Linked DNA regions of Marichromatium purpuratum 984. The protein of the gene in region 2 binds, or shares a complex with, the protein of the main gene of each other region. Links are inferred from orthologs where the notes say so. Each region holds a gene or a part of one and is shown on either strand. Other genes may lie near its edges. The genes, in order: MARPU_RS14070 and dapF.

Region 1 (9,428 bases), 3.0 Mb from region 2 along the record:
GCCCCGGTTCCGGCAGCTCCGGCTCAGCCTGCGCAGCCGGCTCAGCCCGCCTCGAAGTAAGCAAGGCCAAGCCTGATTGCCCCTTCGTGGGGCGTGCGACAGGACGCCGGGCACAAGCCCGGCGTCCTGTTTTGCGTTCTGCGGGATGGCTAGTCGAGCAGTGCCAGGCTGGTGTCGGCGAGCAGCAGGCCGATGCCGGTGGCCACCAGCACGTCGCTCGGGTAGTGCAGTCCGAGAATCACCCGCGAGCCGGCCACCAGCAGGGTGAAGGGCACCAGGATCCAGGCAAGTTGAGGGAAGTAGTGGGTCGCCACCATGGTGAAGACCACCGCGTGCAGGGTGTGCCCCGAGGGGAAGCTGTAGCGGTCGAGTGGCGGCACCAGGGCGACGATGTCGCTGGCGTGGTTACAGGGCCGCTCGCGGCGGGTGAAGCGCTTGAGCGACTTGTAGAGCGCCAGCGCCACCCCGCCGGTGAGCAGCATGTGCAGACTGGTCTGCAGCCCGTAGGCGCCGTGGGTTAGTGGCAGCAGCGCGATCAGGCTGTACCAGAAGATGCCGTCGCCGAGCCGGCTGATCAGGGCGAAGCTGCGCTGGATCCACTGCCGCCGGCTCGGGCGGCTGCAGGCTCGGCAGAGCGTCGACTCCAGGTCGTTCAGGTGTTGTAGCCACATCTGCATGACAAGTCTCCGCTGCGACGCTGTCGATGGATGACTTCGATCAGTCGCTCCTCGAGTCCCTCGAGGACGCGTCCCCAACTCATGCCCTCGGCGTCGTGACGGGCCGCCTCGCCCATCCGGCGCAGTCGCGCGCGATCGCTTGCCGCCTCGCGTGCGGCCCGGAGGTAGTCGTCGCGCTCGCCTAACGGCACTGTAACGCCGTTTCGCCAGGGGTCAATGTATGTGTGTGCGGCGGCGTCGTCGTAGGCGATCACCGCCAGGCCGCTGGCCATTGCCTCGGTGACCACGTTGCCGAAGGTCTCGGTCTCGCTGGGGAACAGGAACAGGTCGCCCGAGGCATAGTGGGCCGAGAGCGCCTGGCCGGTCTTCGCCCCGGTGCAGACATAGTCGGGGGCGCTGCGGCGCAGCTGCGCCAGCTCCGGTCCGTCGCCGACGAGCACGAAGCGCGCGCCCGGGTGCTCAGTGCGGATCGCCTCGAAGGCGGCGCAGGCCAGCTCGAGGTTCTTCTCCGCGGCGATCCGCCCGACATAGAGCACCGCCAGGTCGTCCGTCTCGCAGCCCCAGGCGCGGCGCAGCGCCGGGTCACGCCAGCGCGGCGAGAAGCGCTCGATGTCGACCCCGCGCCCGAACACCTGGACATTGGTGAAACCGGAGACGGTGAGCGTCTCGCGCAGCGCCTCGGTGGGCACCAGGGTGGCCTGCGAGCGGTTGTGGAAACGGCGCAGCGTGGCGACGATCGGGCGGGTGAGCATGCCCAGCCCATAGTGCTGGCTGTATTGGTGGAACTGGGTGTGGAAGCCGGTGACCGTTGCGACCCCGAGCGAACGTGCCGCGGCGAGCGCGGCGTGCCCGAGTGGTCCCTGGGTGGCGATATAGACCAGGTCCGGGCGGGTGCGGCGCCACAATCGGCGCAGCCGCCAGTAGACCGGCAGACCGAAGCGCAGCCCGCGATAGCCGGGGATCGGCAGTCCGGGGACCACGATCTCGATCGGGGTTGCGCCCGACTCGTCGCGCTGGCGCGGACGTACCACCCTGACCCGGTGACCGCGCGCTGTCAGTCCCTCGGCGAGGTGGCGCATGGTGTGCGCCACGCCGTTGATCTCCGGGGGGTAGGTCTCGGTGACGATGGCGACACTCAACACGGTGGGCCGGGGGGCGGTGGTGTTCATGGCTCAGGCGGCTTCGGGCTGCAGGTCCAGTGATCGGGCGATGGCCGTGCGGGTCTGCGCGGCCAGTTCGTGACGTCTTGCGCTCGGCGCCGGCGCCAGTGGCGCCAGACACTCGATCCTGACCCGCAGCGCCGGGTGACGCACGATGCGCAGCAGGCTGAGGACCAGGTTGTCGTCGTCGGTATAGGCGGCGGCCCGTTCCGGCGCTGGATGATCGGCGTACTGGTAGCGGATGGCTACCGGTTGGACCCGGGTGCCGGGGATCTGGGCGAGGGCGAACAGCCGCGGGTGGAAGCGGCGCAGTCCCTGGCCGTCGCTGGTGGTGCCCTCGGGGAAGATCACCACCGCGCGCCCGCCGCGCAGGTCATCGGCGATGCCTTGCATCACCTGTTCGGTCTGGTGGGCGCCACGGACGATGAAATGGGTGCCGGCGAGGTGCGCCAGCCAGCCGATCAACGGCCAGCGCCGCACCTCGGACTTCGACAGGAAACCCAGTTCGCCTTGGGCGCCGAGCACCGGTACGTCGAGCCAGGAGACATGGTTGGCGACCACCAGCGCGCCCGGTGCCACCCGGCCGCTGACCTCCAGGGTCAGGCCGAGCACCCGGCACAGTCGCCGGTTCCACCAACGCACCGCGCGCGCGGTCCAGGCCGGTGGGTGGCCGAGGCGATCGAGTAGATGGATCCAAAGACCGATCATGGTTCCGGTGAGCAGGTGCTCGACCAGGCGCAGCAGGCGCCAGCCGGTCGTCAGCACGCCGGCCCGTTCAGGATTGCGCGGCGCGTTCGAGGAAGTGTCTGGAGTAGCTTGGGTTGAGTTCATCGACATTGAGCAGCATCAGTACGTCCGCGACGCCGAAGTCGGGGTCGCGGCAGGGTTCGCCGCATGCCTTGGCGCCGAGCCTGACATAGGCGCGCAGCAGCGCCGGCAGCGGGGCGTCGAGGTTGTCGTCCGAGGCGTGTTCGGTGTGCAGCGGCGCGCGCGGGGTGACTCGCAGCGTCTCCGGCGCCAGCGCCTGGCGGCGCAGCCGGTTCATGATCGCCGCCGCCTGCAGGTCGTGCTCGCCGAGCGGCACGCTGGCGCAGCCGAACAGATAGTCCACCCCATGGAGATGGATGAAGCCGGCCAGTCCCGACCACAACACCGCGATCGCCGGACCCTGGCGATAGGCCGGGTCGATGCAGGTACGCCCGATCTCGAGCTTGCGCCCGGGCAGCGCCAGTACCGCATCGAGTCGGAACTCGCCCTCGGAGTAGAAACGTCCGAGCCGGGCCGCCTGGTTGTCGAGCAACAGTCGGGTGCAGCCGATGATGCGTCCGCTGCGCCCCTCGCGGACCAGCAGATGCTGGCAATAGGCATCGAAGGCATCCTCGTCGAGCCCCGGGGTGAGGCTGTCGAGCGTCGCCCCCATCTCGCCGGCGAACACCCGATGACGCAGGGCCAGGGCCTCGCGGACTTCTTGCGTGGACGAGGCCAGTTCGACGTAGAGACGTTCGGTGCGCTTGACGACCGACGCAGACGCGGATGCGACCATTGCAGACCCTCTGCTGTTTCCCTGATTGACTGAGAGGCTGATGGTAGGTCGCGACTGTTGCGGGGCGGTGTGGGTGAGATGACGCCAGCATGAAGACCGCCGGACGACGTCGGGGGATCAGGCGCGCAGCGAGATCACCGGCCAGCCGCGGGCCTCGGCGGTGGCGCGCAGTTGCGGGTCGGGATCGACCGCGACCGGGTGCGCGACCCGCTCGAGCAGCGGCAGGTCGTTGTGCGAGTCGCTGTAGAAGTGGCTGCCGGCGAGGTCGCGGTCGTGCTCGGCGAGCCAGGCGGCGAGTCGCTCGACCTTGCCCTCGCGAAAGGTCGGGGTGCCCTCGACCTCGCCGGTATAGCGCCCGTCACGCTCGGCCGGCAGGGTGGCGAGCAGGTGCGGGATGTCGAAGCGCGCGGCGATCGGCGCGGTGATGAAGGCGTTGGTGGCGGTGATGATCATTGGGGTGTCGCCGGCGTCGCGGTGACGCGCGATCAACGCATGCGCCTGCTCGAGCATGATCGGGGCGATGCAGGTCTCGAGGAAGTCGGCGCGCAGCGCCTCGAGGCGTTCGCGCGGCAGCTCGCTCAAGGGCCGCAGCGTGAAGCGCAGGAAGGCGTCGATGTCGAGCGTGCCGTTGCGGTAGTCGTGGTAGAAGCGGGTATTCTCACGGGCGTAGTGCTCGCCGTCGACGATGCCCTGGGAGACCAGGTACTCGCCCCAGAGGTGATCGGAGTCCCCGGCGAGCAGGGTGTTGTCGAGATCGAAGATCGCTAGTGGCATCGGGCGGTGAATCCTGATGGCTGTTGGTGTGGATGGGTTGGGCGGGCGGCGGGAGAGGGGGCGCTCCTTGGGCGCGAGCCCGCCGCTCGATGGTCCGGGATTCCCCGGATCCTTGCAAGCACGCGCCGCGCCAGTGCCGGGAGGCGGTGCGCGGTATACGGGAAAGCCCTTGGTTTGCAGACGCTTACTCGGGTCTTCGCTTGCCGCTATCAACGGGGTATGGAAGAATGCGAAGGCGCGATCCAGTGGGACAGAGTGACGTGATCGATCACGACGGCTTCAGACCGAACGTAGGCATCATCCTGAGCAATCGGGAGCGCCGTCTATTCTGGGGCCGGCGGATCGGACAGAACGCCTGGCAGTTCCCGCAGGGCGGCATCCGCTCCGACGAGACCCCCGAGCAGGCGATGTTCCGTGAACTCCAGGAGGAGGTCGGGCTCGACCACGACCAGGTCACCATCCTCGGCAGTACCCGTGGCTGGTTGCGCTACCACCTCCCCAAGCGCTACATCCGCCGTCACTGCGGCCCGACCTGCATCGGTCAGAAGCAGGTGTGGTTCATGCTCCGCGTCGACTGCGACGAGGGCGCTTTCCGCCTCGATCATTCAGACAAGCCCGAGTTCGACGCCTGGCGCTGGGTCCGTTACTGGCAGCCGCTCAGCGAGGTCGTCTACTTCAAGCGTCACGTCTATCTGCAGGCGCTCGAGGAGCTTGCCCCCGCGCTCTATCCCGAGGGCGCGCCGACCCGCGAGCTGCGTCAGCGACCGCGCCAGTCGGCCGGCGGCGCGCTGCTGCGTCAGCGGCGCCGCTGAGTCGACTGCGGCATGGCCGGAGGTCTCTGTAACCCCGGCCGACGGCTCTGCCGACCCACATTCATCCATCCATCTCTCTAGAGTCCCGCTCCCTCTATGCTCGAAGCCCTGCGCCGCATCGTCCAGGAAGTCAACAACGCCCGGGATCTCGAACAGGCGCTGGCGATCATCGTACAGCGGGTCAAACTGGCCGTCGGGGCCGACGTCTGTTCGGTCTATCTCAACGACTTCGACAAGCGTCATCACGTGCTCCAGGCCAGCGACGGGCTGCGTGCCGCGGCGGTCGGTCGGGTGCGCCTGGAGATGGGCCGCGGGCTGATCGGTCTGGTCAGCGAGCGCGCCGAGCCGATCAACCTCGACGACGCCTTCACCCACCCGCGCTACCAGTGCATCACCGACACCGGCGAGACCAGCTATCACGGCTTCCTCGGCGCCCCGATCATCCAGAACCGCAAGGTGCTCGGGGTGCTGGTGCTGCGCCAGCGCGACAAGCGTCACTTCGACGATGCCGAGGTCACCTTCGTCGTCACCCTGGCCTCGCAGCTCGCCGGCGCTATCACCTTCGCCCGCACCAGTGGAGAACTGGCGCGGCTGCAGGACGACGGCATCCCGCAGCGCTTCCTGCCCGGACTGGCCGCCTCGCCGGGGGTCGGCATGGGGCAGGCGGTGGTGGTCTACCCGCCCGCTGATCTCGACGCCGTGCCCGATCGCGTCCCCGAGGACGTCGAGGGCGAGATCGACCACTTCCGCGAGTCGCTCGATCAGGTCGCGGCCGACCTCGACCGCTTCGCCAGCCACAGCCACAGCCATCTCGGCGCCGAGGACATGGCGCTGTTCGACGCCTGGCGACTGATGCTCGAGAGCGACACCCTGGTCGACGGTACCCTCGGGCGCATCCGTGCCGGCAACTGGGCGCCGGGCGCGCTGCGCGAGACCATCGCCGATCACACCCGGGTGTTCGACGAAATGGATGACGCCTATCTGCGCGAGCGCGCCTCGGACATCCGCGACCTCGGGCGCTGCATCCTCATGCACCTGCAGAACCGCACCGTCGACCCCTTGCGTCATGCCGAGCAGACCATCCTCGTCGGCGAGGAGATCAGCGCGCTGCAGATCGCCGAGGTGCCGCGCGAGCGCCTCGCCGGCATCGTCTCGACGCGGGGCTCGGGTTCGTCGCACGTCGGCATCCTCGCCCGCAGCATGGGCATCCCGGCGGCGATGGGGGTCTCCGACCTGCCGGTGAGCCGGGTCGAGGGGCGCGAGATGATCGTCGACGGCTATCGCGGTCGCGTCTATGTCTCGCCGACGCCGGCGGTGCGCACCGAGTACCTGCGCCTGGCCGAGGACGACGTCGCCCTTACCAAGGAGCTCAAGGCGCTCTGTCACCTCCCGGCCGAGACCACCGACGGTTATCAGGTGCCGCTCTATCTCAACACCGGTCTGGTCTCCGAGAGCCGTCCGCTGGGCATCGAGGAGTCGGCCGGGGTCGGGCTCTACCGCACCGAGCTACCCTTCCTGGTGCGTGACAGCTTCCCCGGCGAGGCGGCGCAGATGGCCAACTACCGTCAGGTGCTGGAGCTGTTCGCGCCGCGCCCGGTGACCATCCGCACCCTCGACATCGGCGGCGACAAGCCGCTGCCCTATTTCCCGATGCAGGAGGGCAACCCCTTCCTCGGCTGGCGCGGGGTGCGCATCACCCTCGATCACCCCGAGATCTTCCTCGCCCAGGTGCGCGCCATCCTGCGCGCCGCCGTCGGGCTCGACAACCTGCAGCTGCTGCTGCCGATGATCAGCACCATCACCGAGCTGGAGGATGCGCTGCAGCTCATCCATCGCGCCCACGACGAGCTGCGCGAGGAGGGCTATCAGGTGCGGATGCCGCCGGTGGGGGTGATGATCGAGGTGCCGGCGGCGGTCTATCTGATCGACTCGCTGGCGCGCCGGGTCGACTTCCTCTCGGTCGGCACCAACGACCTCACCCAGTACCTGCTCGCGGTCGATCGCAACAACCCGCACGTGGCCGAGCTGTATGACGAATTCCACCCGGCGGTGCTGCGCGCACTGATGCAGATCGTCTCCGGCGCGCGGGTGCACGGGCGCGAGGTCAGCGTCTGTGGCGAGATGGCCGGCGACCCGCTGGCGATCTTCCTGCTGCTTGGCATGGGCGTGCACAGCCTGAGCATGGGCGCGGGCAGTCTGTTGCGGGTCAAGCGGGTGATCCGCAGCATCAGTCGTGCACGCGCACGCGAGGTGTTGCAGATGGCGCTGCAGTGCGAGGACGGCGCCTCGGTGCGCCGGCTGCTGCTCGGCGAACTCGAATCCATGGGGCTCGGCGCGCTGGTGCGTCCGGGTCGGTAGGCATATCCGCAGGAAAGGGGAGGTCAGATCATGGGGCTGTTGAGTGCCATCACCGGCAATGCCGCCAGTCGCGATGCCGAGGCCGTCGGCGAGGAGCTGGCACCGATCCTCGCCGACGGGGAGCGGGTCGAACTGGCCTTCCAGCTGGTGCGCGACCAGTTCGTCTTCACCAACGCGCGGTTGATCCTGATCGACAAGCAGGGACTGACCGGGCGCAAGGTCGAGTATCAGTCGATCCCCTATCGCTCGATCACCCGCTTCGCGGTCGAGACCGCCGGCCACTTCGACCTCGACGCCGAGTTCAAGCTGTGGATCGGCAGCGACCCCACGCCGCTGGTGCGCGAGATCCGCGGTGGCGAGAACGTCGCCGCGATCCAGCGCGCGCTGGCGACCATGGTGCTCGGCGGGTGAGCGGCGCGGGCAACCTGCTCGAGCACCTGCGGGTTCCTGCCGAGGGCGAGCGTTTCGAGACCCTGTTCGCCCGTCCCGGGGCGCGTATCGAGCGTATCGTCAGCAGCGCCACCCCGGAGCCGCTCGACTACGATCAGCCGCACGACGAGTGGGTCTGTCTGCTCCAGGGTGAGGCCGTGCTGTGGATCGACGGCGAACGGGTGCGGCTGCGTGCCGGTGACTACCGGCTGATCCCCGCCCAGACCCCGCACCGGGTCGAGTTTACTTCGGCGGATCCGGCCTGTGTGTGGTTGGCGGTTCACGTCGGGACGCCCTGAAAGGCGCGCCCCGGCCTGACGCCGGGGCCGCGCTGACTCGCTCTGTCTCGACGAGCCTGTCACCAGGCTTAGGAGGAGGCCGGGCAGCCCTTGGTGGCGAACTTCTTGTCGCCGTCGAACGCGCAGGTCCACTCCCCGTCGGTACTCCGGGTCCAAGTGATCTTCTTCCCGATGATCTTGGGGTTGCCGGTCAGGGTGCAGACGATGGTCCCGGCGCCCGTATTGTCGACGTTCGCCGTGACGTTGCAGCTCGATGTGGCGGCCTTGAGACCGAGGTCGGTGACCGCGTTGTAATCAGCGGTTCGTCCCTCGTTGACCATCAGCTCCATCTCGGTTTTTCCGGGGGTGATCTCGGCAAGCCCCGCCGCGACCTGGGATTTGGCAACATAGTCCTGATAGGCGGGCATGGCAATCGCTGCCAATACGCCAATGATCGCCACGACGATCATCAGCTCGATGAGCGTGAATCCCGATTGCTGTCTTTTCATTCCTGCTCTCCGTTCTATGGATTGAGTTCGCTCTGCGATGCGTGCTCGACAAGCCTTGGCATCTGCTCCATGCAAGACAACTTTCGGGCCACTTCCAATGGCGATTTAAACGACTGATTGTGTGTGTTCGTCGCTTGGTTTGTCATCGCTCTCGGATGTGACGATGTGACGATGTCTGTGTTCGGAGTGAGACAGACGAGCCGCCGTCATTGTTCATGTCCAGGAAATTCAAATGGCTTGATCGGTTTGGCCGGCGAATTCTTGATGATCGCGTTTGCTTTTTCATTGGAATAGTTTGTTTTTAACCTTGATGGTTGTTTTGGGCGCGTTGCTTCGTTATTGTGATTTTGTTTTCTTTTACATTGTTTCGCTTTTCTTCATGCCTTTCTTGGGTTTGATGTGCCGATGGCTTCTTGGGGCGACCGCCCATCACTATCGGTGACGAGGTTTTGAGGTTTTCCAGGACCGCTTCTGTCACGGTTCAAAGGTGTGACATGAGGTTTTGTCGCTATTGCGAGGTGTGACTCCGATGGTGAGTTGGCGCCCCTCTGTGTCGGCGATTTAAACTAATCGCCCTGTATTGAATTGAGGTGTTGGAGGGGTCGTGCCGTCGGTGTGTCTGGATACCGCGAGCGCCATTACCGGACTGACCAAGCGCACCCTGTGGCGCTATATCCAGGACGGACGCTTGCATGCGATTCGCGAGGGACGGGGGCGACGCACCTCGGTGCCCCTGGCTGAGGTGCTGGCCCTGACCGACCGCGTGCTCGATGCGGAGGCCCGGGCGCTGGTGCTGGCCGCCGACCGTGGGGATGCCGAGGCGCAGTGCGACCTGGCGCTGCGGCTGCTCGAACTCGAGCGCCTGGGGAGCGCGCGCGAGTGGTTCGC
Region 2 (9,433 bases):
CTCTCGCGCAGCATCCCGACCAGTTCGGCGGGGCGATCGACCCGGCCGTAGTGGGTCAGGTACATCACCCGTGGTTCGAGCGCCATCAGCTGATCGAGGGTCTCGAACCAGGCCTCGGGGTCGAAGGCGACCGGGGTGGTCGGGGCGAACAGCCAGGGACCGGCGTCGGTGTCGAGTTCGCGGTAGGAGATGCCGAAGGTGTCGCCGGTGAAGATCCCCTGGGTGAGCGAGTCGAGGATGCAGCCATGGTGGTTGGCGTGTCCCGGGGTGTCGAGAAAGGTCAGGGTACGTGCGCCGAGCTGGAAGGTCTGACCGTGCTCGGCGGCGATCACGCGCTCCTCGGGCACCGGGCGCAGGGTGCCGTAGTCGCTGGCGAAGCCCTCCTCGCCATAGACCGCGGTGGCGCCGGCGATCAGCCGCTCGGGGTCGATCAGGTGAGGTGCGCCACGTGGATGGACCACCAGCCGCGCCTCGGGGCAGGCGGCCATCAGCGAGCCGCTGCCGCCGGCATGGTCGAGATGGACGTGGGTGGGAATGACGTAGTCGACGTCGTCGGGGCTCAGTCCCAGCTCGGCGATGACGTCGAGCAGTGCCGGTACCGTGTGGTCGGTGCCGGTGTCGACGAAGGCGAGCCGATCGTTCGAGCGGATCAGATAGCAGGCCGCCAGTCCGTGGCGATAGAGGCCGGTCTCGATACAGTAGACGTCCTCGGCGACTTGCTGGAAAGGGGCGTACGACATGGGCTCTCCGTTCCTTATCCTGACAAGGGTTCTGCCGCCTGAGTCTAACGGCTTCGTCGGTTGGCAGCTACCAGCCGCCAGCGATCAGCCTCCAGCGACCAGTCGTCAGTCGTTTGAACCGCAAAGCCACAAAGCCGCAAAGAGCGCGAAGGTGAATTGTGCTGCGGTGTCCTCTTGCTGTTTGACCTCACGACCTGTGCGTGTCCGTCATCGATTGAGCGCTGACGACAGGCCGCTTTCGAGATCCTTGGCGCGCTTTGTGACTTTGCGGTTCAGCGTCCTGGCCGTCAGCCGTTTGAACCGCAAAGCCGCAAAGAACGCGAAGGTGAATTGTGCTGCGGTGTCCTCTTGCTGTTTGACCTCACGACCTGTGCGTGTCCGTCATCGATTGAGCGCTGACGACAGGCCGCTTTTGAGATCCTTGGCGCGCTTTGTGACTTTGCGGTTCAACGTCCTGGCCGCCAGCCTCCAGCCGTCGAGGATCGGCCACCACTGGCGGCTGGCAGCTGACCTAACCCTGTTGCGCTCGGCGCTTCCGCCACCAGCTATCGGGGGGTCGAACCAGCGCGGAGGAATGCCCGCATGCAGCCGTCCACCTCGTCCGAGTCCGCCGTCCGTCCGCCGCCCGGGGTCAACCGGGTCGCCCCGGGGCAGCCCTTGCGGTGGTTGCGCGCCGGTTGGCGCGATCTGCGCGCCGCCCCCGGCTACAGCCTGCGCTATGGTGCCGGGATCGTGCTGATCAGCCTGGCGATCACCGTGCCGCTGGCGCTCGGGCGCTTCGCCTTCCTGGTGCCCTTCCTGCTCGCCGCCTTCTATCTGATCGCGCCGCTGTTGGCCATCGGGCTCTATCAGATGAGCGCGCACCTCGAGGTCGGCGAGTCGCTCGAACGCTGTCAGGCGCTCGAGGCCTTTCGCCGCAACCAGGGGCAGTTGGGCATCGCCACCGGTTTCCTGCTGATGATCCTGCAGCTGTGGATCCTCGCCACCGTGTTCCTGTTCATCATGCTGTTCACCGATCCGTTGCCGAGCTGGGAGCGCTTCGTCGCCGTGGTCTTCCTCTCCGGCGAGCATCTCGGGCTGGTGGCGGTGCTGGTCGCGGTGGGGGCGGTGTTCGCGGCCGCGGCCTTCTGCATCGCGGCAGTGACGGTGCCGATGCTGATCGACCGCCCGGTCGATGCCTTCACCGCCGCGCGTACCAGCTTCGCCGCGGTGCGGGTCAACTGGGCGCCGATGCTGCTGTGGGCGGGGCTGATCGTGGTGATCGTCGGGCTCGGGCTGGCGAGTCTGCTGCTCGGGCTGTTCGTCGCCGTGCCGCTGGTCGGGCACGCCACCTGGCACGCCTATCGTGATCTGGTGCCGCGCGACTGAGCCGGGTGCTCAGTCCGGGTCGAAGCGGTAGTCGAGCAGCTTGATGTCGCGGGCGAAGTGACGCGCTACCAGCTCGGCGGTGTCGTCGTCGTAATAGCTGCGATAGTCGCGCTTGCGATCGGTCGCCTTGCGCGCGTGAGGGAGAGCCGGCTGGGTGATGCCGATGCGCGCGCAGACGGTGGCGAAGTCGTCGTGGAGTTGTTCGTAGCGGCCGATGAAGTCGACGATGACCTCGCCGTGGAGGTCGACCAGATAGTCGCTCTGGCGGGTGATCGAGGTGTCGACGTGGTATTGGTAGGGACGCTCGGGGTCGAGCTTCCAGCGCAGGAAGTCGGCGAACTCCTGGTGGCCGCCGAGATAGTGCGGACGCTCGCGACGGATGTGATGGAAGGAGCTGACTTGCAGGTCCCAGGGGTTGCGCACGAAGGCGAACTTGAACAGCGAGTCGTAGAAGGGACGCGGCAGCAGCTCCTGGGCGAGCACCGCCTTGGCGTGGCGCGGCAGCTTGGTGCCGATGCGATGACCGCTGAGATGGCTCATGCGGCTGCACAGGAACATCGGGTAGTACCAGGGATCGCGCCAGCGCAGCCCCTGGAGCGCGGCGCGCACGCTGGTGCCGCCGGTCTTGGCGATGTGGACGAAGAGAAAGCGATAGCGGGGCGAGAGCAGCATGGGGGTCCCTGGGATGGTGGTGCGGGTGGCGTGGCCGCCGGCATTGTCGCGGGCGGTCAGCGCCGGCGCTTGGCGCGCGGATGGGCCTGGTCGTAGACCTGGGCGAGGTGCTGGAAGTCGAGATGGGTGTAGATCTGGGTGGTACCGATGTCGGCGTGACCGAGCAGTTCCTGGACGGCGCGTAGATCGGCCGAGGACTCCAGCAGATGGGTGGCGAAGCTGTGGCGCAACATGTGCGGATGCAGCCCCTGGGCCAGCCCCTGGACCTGGGCCCACTGCGTCAGCCGCGCCTGGACGGTGCGCGGGTGGATGCGGGTGCCGCGCAGGCTGACGAACAGCGCCGGCTCTTCGGGCGCGGCGACGAAGGGACGCAGCAGTCGCCACTGGCGCAGCGCCTCGCGCGCCTTGCGCCCGACCGGCACGCGCCGGGTCTTGGCGCCCTTGCCGACGACCTCCAGCTCGTCGACCTCCAGCGGTACCTCGGTGAGATCCAGCGCGACCAACTCGGAGAGACGCAGTCCGGCGGAGTAGAAGAGTTCGATCATCGCCCCGTCGCGGATCTCCAGCACCTCCTCGCGGGGACGGTCGAGCACCGCGCAGAGCTGATCGGCCTCCAGCGTCCTGGGCAGCTTGCGCGGGGTCTTGGGGGCGCGGATGTCGAGCGCCGGGCTGGCGGTGACCAGCTCCTCGCGCAGCAGCCAGCGATAGAAGGCGCGCAGGCTGGAGAGTTCGCGCTGCAGGGTGCGCCCGCCGATGCCGTCGCGATGACGCGCGCCGATATAGCGCTGCACCGTCTCGCCGTCGATGGTCTCGATCGTCACCTCGGCGTGGGCCTCCAGCCAGGCGAGGAGACGCTCGAGGTCGCGGCGATAGTTGGCGACGGTCAGCGGTGCCAGCCGCCGCTCGTGGGCGAGGTGGTCGAGAAAGCGCGCGAGCAGCTGGGCGGAGGTCTCGCCGGCCATGTGCGAGTCAGTCCCGTCCGCAGCGTTCGATGGTGACCGCGTTCAGCTTGTGGGCGATGATCTCGCCGAGCCGGTCGAGCAGGTCGGTGCCAAGCTCGGGGCGGAAGCGCTCGGGGTCGCTGCTGCCGATGGCGAGCACGCCGGAGCGCTCCGCAGTGCGGATGGGGACCAGGGCGGCAGTGCGCACGCTCGCTGCGGCCTCGCCGAACAGCACCTCGGCCTTGTCGGCGCCGAGTGGCCCGCAGAGCGCGTGCTTGCGTGCGAGGAAGTCCTTGAAGGCGGCGGTGAGCGGGTCGGTGGTGGCCGCTTCGGGGTCGAGCGGGAAGAGTCGCAGGGTGACGGCATCGGCGCGGAACTCCTGCAACAGCGTCTCGCGCAGGCGCTCGCACAGTTGCTCGGGGTCGTTGATCGCGATCAGCTTCAGCACCAGCGCGTGCAATCGGGTCGACAGCGACTCGTACTCGCGGGCGCGGGCGATGAGCTGGCCGAGACGCTGGCGCTCGGTGTCGAGTTCCTGGCGCAGCGCCCGCACCTGGCGCTCGATCAGCGAGACGGCGTCGCCGGTGGGATGCGGGATCCGCAGCGTGATGAGGATCTCCGGGTGGTGCTCGAAGAAGTCGGGATGGCGCTGCAGATAGGCGGCGACCGTAGCCTCCAGCGCCTCGTCCCTGGTCTCGGGCTGCTCTGCCTGTGTGATCACGATTGACCCCTCATAGAACGATCTCCCCGTGGAACACTGATTCGGCAGGCCCGGTCATCCAGACGACGTCATCCGGGCTGCGCCAGTCGATTATAAGCCCTCCGCCCGGCAGGTCGACGCGTACGCGCTCATCGAGCAGACCGCGTAGCCGCCCACTGACCACTGCGGCGCAGGCACCGGTGCCGCAGGCCAGGGTCTCGCCGGCACCGCGCTCGTGCACCCGCAGACGGATTGCGTCGCCGGCGAGCCGTTGCATGAAGCCGACGTTGACCCGCTGCGGGAAGCGTGGGTGGTGCTCGATCGCCGGCCCGAGACTCGCCACCGGCGCGGTCTCGACGTCCTCGACCAGTAGCACCGCGTGCGGGTTGCCCATGGAGACGGCGCCGATCTGGTGGTGCTCGCCGGCGACCTCGAGGTCGTAGAGCGGCGCCTCGTGCTCGGCCTGGAAGGGGATCTCGACCGGCGCCAGCCGGGGGCGGCCCATGTTGACCCGGACCAGGCCGTCGGCCTCGAGATGGAGCCGGATCGCCCCGGCGGCGGTGCCGACCGGGATCTCGTCGTGCTCGGTCAGCCCCTGCTCGCGCACGAAGCGGGCGAAGCAGCGTGCGCCGTTGCCGCACTGCTCGACCTCGGAGCCGTCGGCGTTGAAGATCCGGTAGTGGAACTCGGTGCCCGGCAGCCGTGGCGGCTCGACCAGCAGGATCTGGTCGCAGCCGACGCCGAAGCGCCGATCGGCGAGCCGGCGCAACCGTTCGGGGTCGAGCGTGATGCGCTGGCGCACCGCGTCGAACACTACGAAGTCGTTGCCGAGCCCGTGCATCTTGGTGAAGCGGACCTTCATCGATTCGATCTCCTGCGTGGCGTCGCCGGGCTCATCCCGGCAGCCGTCCCCAGACCGCCAAATGACGGTCGCTGACCACTCCGACCTCGAGGTCCTCGAGCCCGGCCTCGGCGAGCTGCTCGACCACCTCGCGCGGCTCGTAGGCGGCGAACAGCGAGTTGCGGAAGTCGCTGCGCAGCACCTCGGGTGCATTGGCGACATAGGTCTCGACCAGCGCCTCGGCCCAGCCCGCCGAGGGCGGGCGCAGCAGGTCCATCACCAGCACCAGGGCGTCGGGGTTGGCGTGCGCGCGCACCGTCCGCCACAGCACCTGGGGATCGTGGAGATGATGCAGCAGGCTGTTGGAGAGGATCAGGTCGTAACGGCGCTCTGCGAGCCGGCTCGAGGGCAGACGGTCGTGCACCAGCTGCCAGCGGCCGTCGAGATCGGCGGCGTCCTCGAGGATGGCGCGAGCCCGTTCGAGCATGGTCGCGGCGCCGTCGAGCGCGTCGCAGTGCAGCCGCGGATAGGTACGCAGCAGGCGCAACACGATGTCGGCCGGGCCGCAGCCGAGGTCGAGCGCCGCCGAGCCCGGCAATCCGCCCCGCGCCTGACGGGCGAGGAGACGCATGAACAGGCTGTTGGAGTCGGAGAAGTCGGCCTCGGCATAGGCTTGCGCCTGCTCCTCGGTGTCCATCAGTTCGGGCTCGGGGCGACGCTTCACGGCAGTCTCCGTTCCCCCGCGAACAGCGACTCGACCGACTCGCGCTCGCGCACCAGGTGGGCCTGGTCGCCCTCGACCATGACCTCGGCGGCGCGCGGGCGGCTGTTGTAGTTCGAGCTCATGGTGAAGCCATAGGCGCCGCTGCCGCGCACCGCCAGCAGATCATCGGGGCGGATGGCGAGCTGGCGCGACTTGCCGAGGAAGTCGCCGGTCTCGCATACCGGGCCGACGAGGTCGTAGCGCTGGGTCTCGAGCGTGGGGTCGAGGCGCACCGGGACGATCTCCTGCTCGGCCTGATAGAGCGCCGGGCGCAGCAGGTCGTTCATGGCGCCGTCGACGATGGCGAAGTGACGCGCCTCGGTCGGCTTGAGGTACTCGACGCGGGTGAGCAGCACGCCGGCGTTGCCGGCGATGGCGCGGCCCGGCTCGATGAGGATCTCGTAGGGCTTGCCGGCGAGGCGGTGACGGATGGCTGCGGCATAGGCGGCCGGGTCGGGCGGCAGCTCGTCGCGATAGCGGATGCCGAGCCCGCCGCCGAGATCGAGGTGTTCGATGGCGATACCGGCCTCGGCGAGACGGTCGGCGAGTGCGAGCACCCGGTCGAGGGCGTCGATGAAGGGGGCGAGGTCGGTGAGCTGCGAGCCGATGTGGCAGTCGATGCCGGTGACCCGCAGGTTGGGTCGTGCGGCGGCGTCGCGATAGACCGCCTCGGCGGCGCGGATGTCGATGCCGAACTTGTTCTCGCGCAGTCCGGTGGAGATGTAGGGATGGGTGCGGGCGTCGACGTCGGGGTTGACCCGCAGCGACACCGGGGCGATCACGCCGAGTTCGCCGGCGACCTGATCGAGGCGGTCGAGTTCGGCCTCGGACTCGAGGTTGAAGCAGCGGATGCCGACCTCGAGGGCACGGCGCATCTCGTCGGCGCGCTTGCCGACCCCGGAGAAGACCACCCGCGACGGGTCGCCGCCGGCGGCGAGCACGCGTTCGAGTTCGCCCACCGAGACGATGTCGAAGCCCGAGCCGAGCCGCGCCAGGGTGTCGAGCACGGCGAGGTTGGAGTTGGCCTTGACGGCGAAGCAGACCAGATGCGGATGCTCGGCGAAGGCGCGGTCGAAGGCGTGCCAGTGACGCTCCAGGGTCGCCCTGGAGTAGATGTAACACGGGGTGCCGAAGCGCTCGGCGATCTCGGTCAGGGGGACCGACTCGGCGTGGAGCAGGTCGTCTCGATAGTTGAAGTGATCCATGCGGCGTCGATGTGGTGCTCGGCTAGGGCTGATCGGCGGCGGGGACAGCGGCGTCGGTGACGTCGGGCAGGTCTCCGCCGGTGGCGGCTGGCGTTGCCGGCTCCGGCTCGGGCAGGTAGAGCGGGCCCTTCTGGCCGCATGCACCGAGCATGCTGACGGTCCCGAGCACCAGGATGATGGCGATGAACAGATAACGGGCCCAACAGAGCATTGGAGCGTCTCACGCGAAAAGGGGTTGAGTCGGGCCTCTAGTATACATTCCAGCGCCCGGAGCGCGGGTCAGCGCGCGCGCCGTCGCGCCGCCAGGGTCAGCCCCTGGCTGGCCTGCTTGGCGAAGTGCTGGAAGTCCTCGAACAATGGCTCGGTGAGGGTGCGCGCGCTGCTGGCGCGGTCGGCGTAGAGCAGCCCGATGCCCTGTCCGGCGATGTCGATCGGGGCGATCATGAAGGGGGTGCGACCGAGCGCCTGGATTACCGTGGCCGGTACGTCGGCGAGCGCCTCGCCACGGAGGCAGCGTGCCTGCTGGCGCTCGATGACCGTGAACAGCGGATGGTTCTGACCCGGCAGGCGGGTGAACTGGAAGCGGGCGAGCAGCCGTTCGGATTCGCTGCCGAGGGCGTATCTGGCCTTGAGCGTGCGCTTGTCCGGGGTGATCAGGGCGAACACCACCCGATCCATGCCGACGCCGCGGTGGATGCCCTCGAGTGCCAGGGTCATCACCTCGTTGAGACTGGCCGTGCCGCTCTCGATCAGTGCCGAGAGTTCGCGCAGCACGCGCAGTTGGAGCTGGGCATCGGGCTCGGGGGCGGTGCTCTCGGCGTCTGTCGTCGTCGCCTCCGCTGCCGCTGTCTCGCTGCCCGTCTCGGGTCTCGGCTGGTCTGACGCCTCTTGCTGTTGCGGGATGTGCGGGACGGCGATCTGGGCGCCGATGGCGGCGGCCATCTCGGCCGCTTCGCTGGCATTGTGCTGCAGCATCTTGTGGGTTTCGCCGATCGCCTGGTCGATCATCTTGGCAGCGCGCTTGACCAGTTTCTCCATTGGCTCGGTGTGCCAGCCGCCGTCCTCGGCGCAGAGCGCGATCTGCTGACCGAGCACCACGGTCTGGACCCGCTCGTCGAGCACGCTGGGGGTGACGATCGCCTCGCGCACCAGCTCGTTGAGGTTCCACACCCTGGCCAGCTGGCCGCTGAGCTGGTTGAGACGAAAGCCGAGGATGCGCTCCTGAGCACGTTCGGGGAGCGCCGCCGGCTGCTGACGGTAGAGCTGGTCGAGCGCTTCGGCCTGCTCACCGCCGAAGCACCAGAAGGCCAGCTCGCCGATGCGGTGGAGCAGGGCGGCGATGAAGACCTCCTCGGGCGCCTTGTCCTCGCGCGCGGTGGCGATCGAGCGGGCCTGGATCGCCGCGTGGAGGGCGCGTGCCAGTTCGCGCGCGACACGCTCGCGGGTTGCCCCCTCGATGGTGTCGTCGACCAGGGTCGCGGCCAGGCACATGTTGCTCACCGCATTGAAGCCGAGCACCACTACGGCGCGATTGACCGAGGTGAGGGTGTGGCCGGAGCCGGTACCGGCCGGATTGTAATAGACGGAGTTGGCGAGCTTGAGGATGCGGGTGGTGAGCGAGGGGTCTTGCATGATCACCTGGGCCAGGGCGGCGGCCGGCGCCAGTTCGTCCTCGGAGACACGCAACACCTGATGCACGGTGTTGTTGAAGATCGGCATCTCGCGATGCTGGATCAACTCGACCCATTCGGCCAGACGGCGTTTCGGCGGGGTGCGTTGCGTGTTCAAGGCAGGCTCCTGGCGGGATGGCTACGTGCTGGCCCAGGTGCGTCCGGTCGATGCGGTACTGAATGAAGAGGCAGTTTACCGGTTTTCCGGCGGATGGCGTATTCGCGGCACGCTTCGTGTCCGCTCGCCCGTCCGATTCGACCGTGTATCAAGCGGCACTGCACTAGCCTTGTCCCGATCATCATGAGGGCGAATCGGGGACGAAAAAATGTTCTTGCTGTCGCTGCTGTTGGTCGCCTTGTTCGTATCGGCACCGGTTGGCGCCGCGCCCGACGAATGGCCTGCCGGCTGCGTGTCCGGTGTGCCGCTCGGCGAGCGCGATGGCGAGGCGCCCCCGGCGCTGACCCTGGCCGGGGTCTATCGCCGGGGCCTGCCCGTCGCCGATTATTGGGTCAGCGAGAAGCTCGACGGGGTG

The links.
Region 1: the proteins of dapF (region 2) and MARPU_RS14070 are in contact, whole or in part, in a solved structure (PDB 5YGU), measured with the Escherichia coli proteins. The link is inferred for Marichromatium purpuratum 984 from one-to-one orthologs.

The regions. Positions count from the first base shown.
Region 1 is NZ_CP007031.1:3,238,642-3,248,069, reverse strand. The notes cover bases 3,307-6,190. They hold MARPU_RS14070 (RNA pyrophosphohydrolase), read left to right. Parts: upstream 3,307-4,414; coding sequence 4,415-4,966; downstream 4,967-6,190. Other genes in these bases: ptsP (phosphoenolpyruvate--protein phosphotransferase), read left to right, coding at 5,063-6,190; MARPU_RS14075 (histidinol-phosphatase), read right to left, coding at 3,498-4,154; MARPU_RS14080 (GNAT family N-acetyltransferase), read right to left, coding at 3,307-3,380. In the rest of the region: MARPU_RS14100 (sulfur globule family protein), read left to right, coding at 1-60; MARPU_RS14095 (phosphatase PAP2 family protein), read right to left, coding at 150-677; MARPU_RS14090 (glycosyltransferase family 4 protein), read right to left, coding at 653-1,846; MARPU_RS14085 (lysophospholipid acyltransferase family protein), read right to left, coding at 1,850-2,602; more of MARPU_RS14080, read right to left, coding at 2,613-3,306; more of ptsP, read left to right, coding at 6,191-7,324; MARPU_RS14060 (PH domain-containing protein), read left to right, coding at 7,355-7,735; MARPU_RS14055 (cupin domain-containing protein), read left to right, coding at 7,732-8,052; MARPU_RS14050 (pilin), read right to left, coding at 8,121-8,540; MARPU_RS14045 (hypothetical protein), read left to right, coding at 9,154-9,428. UniProt on the Escherichia coli protein: Master regulator of 5'-end-dependent mRNA decay.
Region 2 is NZ_CP007031.1:263,484-272,916, forward strand. What follows is about bases 3,369-6,257. They hold dapF (diaminopimelate epimerase), read right to left. Parts: upstream 5,284-6,257; coding sequence 4,453-5,283; downstream 3,369-4,452. Other genes in these bases: xerC (tyrosine recombinase XerC), read right to left, coding at 3,369-3,742; MARPU_RS01170 (DUF484 family protein), read right to left, coding at 3,750-4,442; MARPU_RS01180 (class I SAM-dependent methyltransferase), read right to left, coding at 5,315-5,986; lysA (diaminopimelate decarboxylase), read right to left, coding at 5,983-6,257. Outside these bases: MARPU_RS01150 (MBL fold metallo-hydrolase), read right to left, coding at 1-740; MARPU_RS01155 (DUF2189 domain-containing protein), read left to right, coding at 1,323-2,108; MARPU_RS01160 (sulfotransferase family 2 domain-containing protein), read right to left, coding at 2,118-2,780; more of xerC, read right to left, coding at 2,837-3,368; more of lysA, read right to left, coding at 6,258-7,230; LPS translocon maturation chaperone LptM, read right to left, coding at 7,253-7,441; MARPU_RS01195 (HDOD domain-containing protein), read right to left, coding at 7,510-9,018; MARPU_RS01200 (DNA ligase), read left to right, coding at 9,227-9,433. UniProt on the Escherichia coli protein: Involved in the succinylase branch of the L-lysine biosynthesis and in the biosynthesis of the pentapeptide incorporated in the peptidoglycan moiety. Catalyzes the stereoinversion of LL-2,6-diaminopimelate (L,L-DAP) to meso-diaminopimelate (meso-DAP).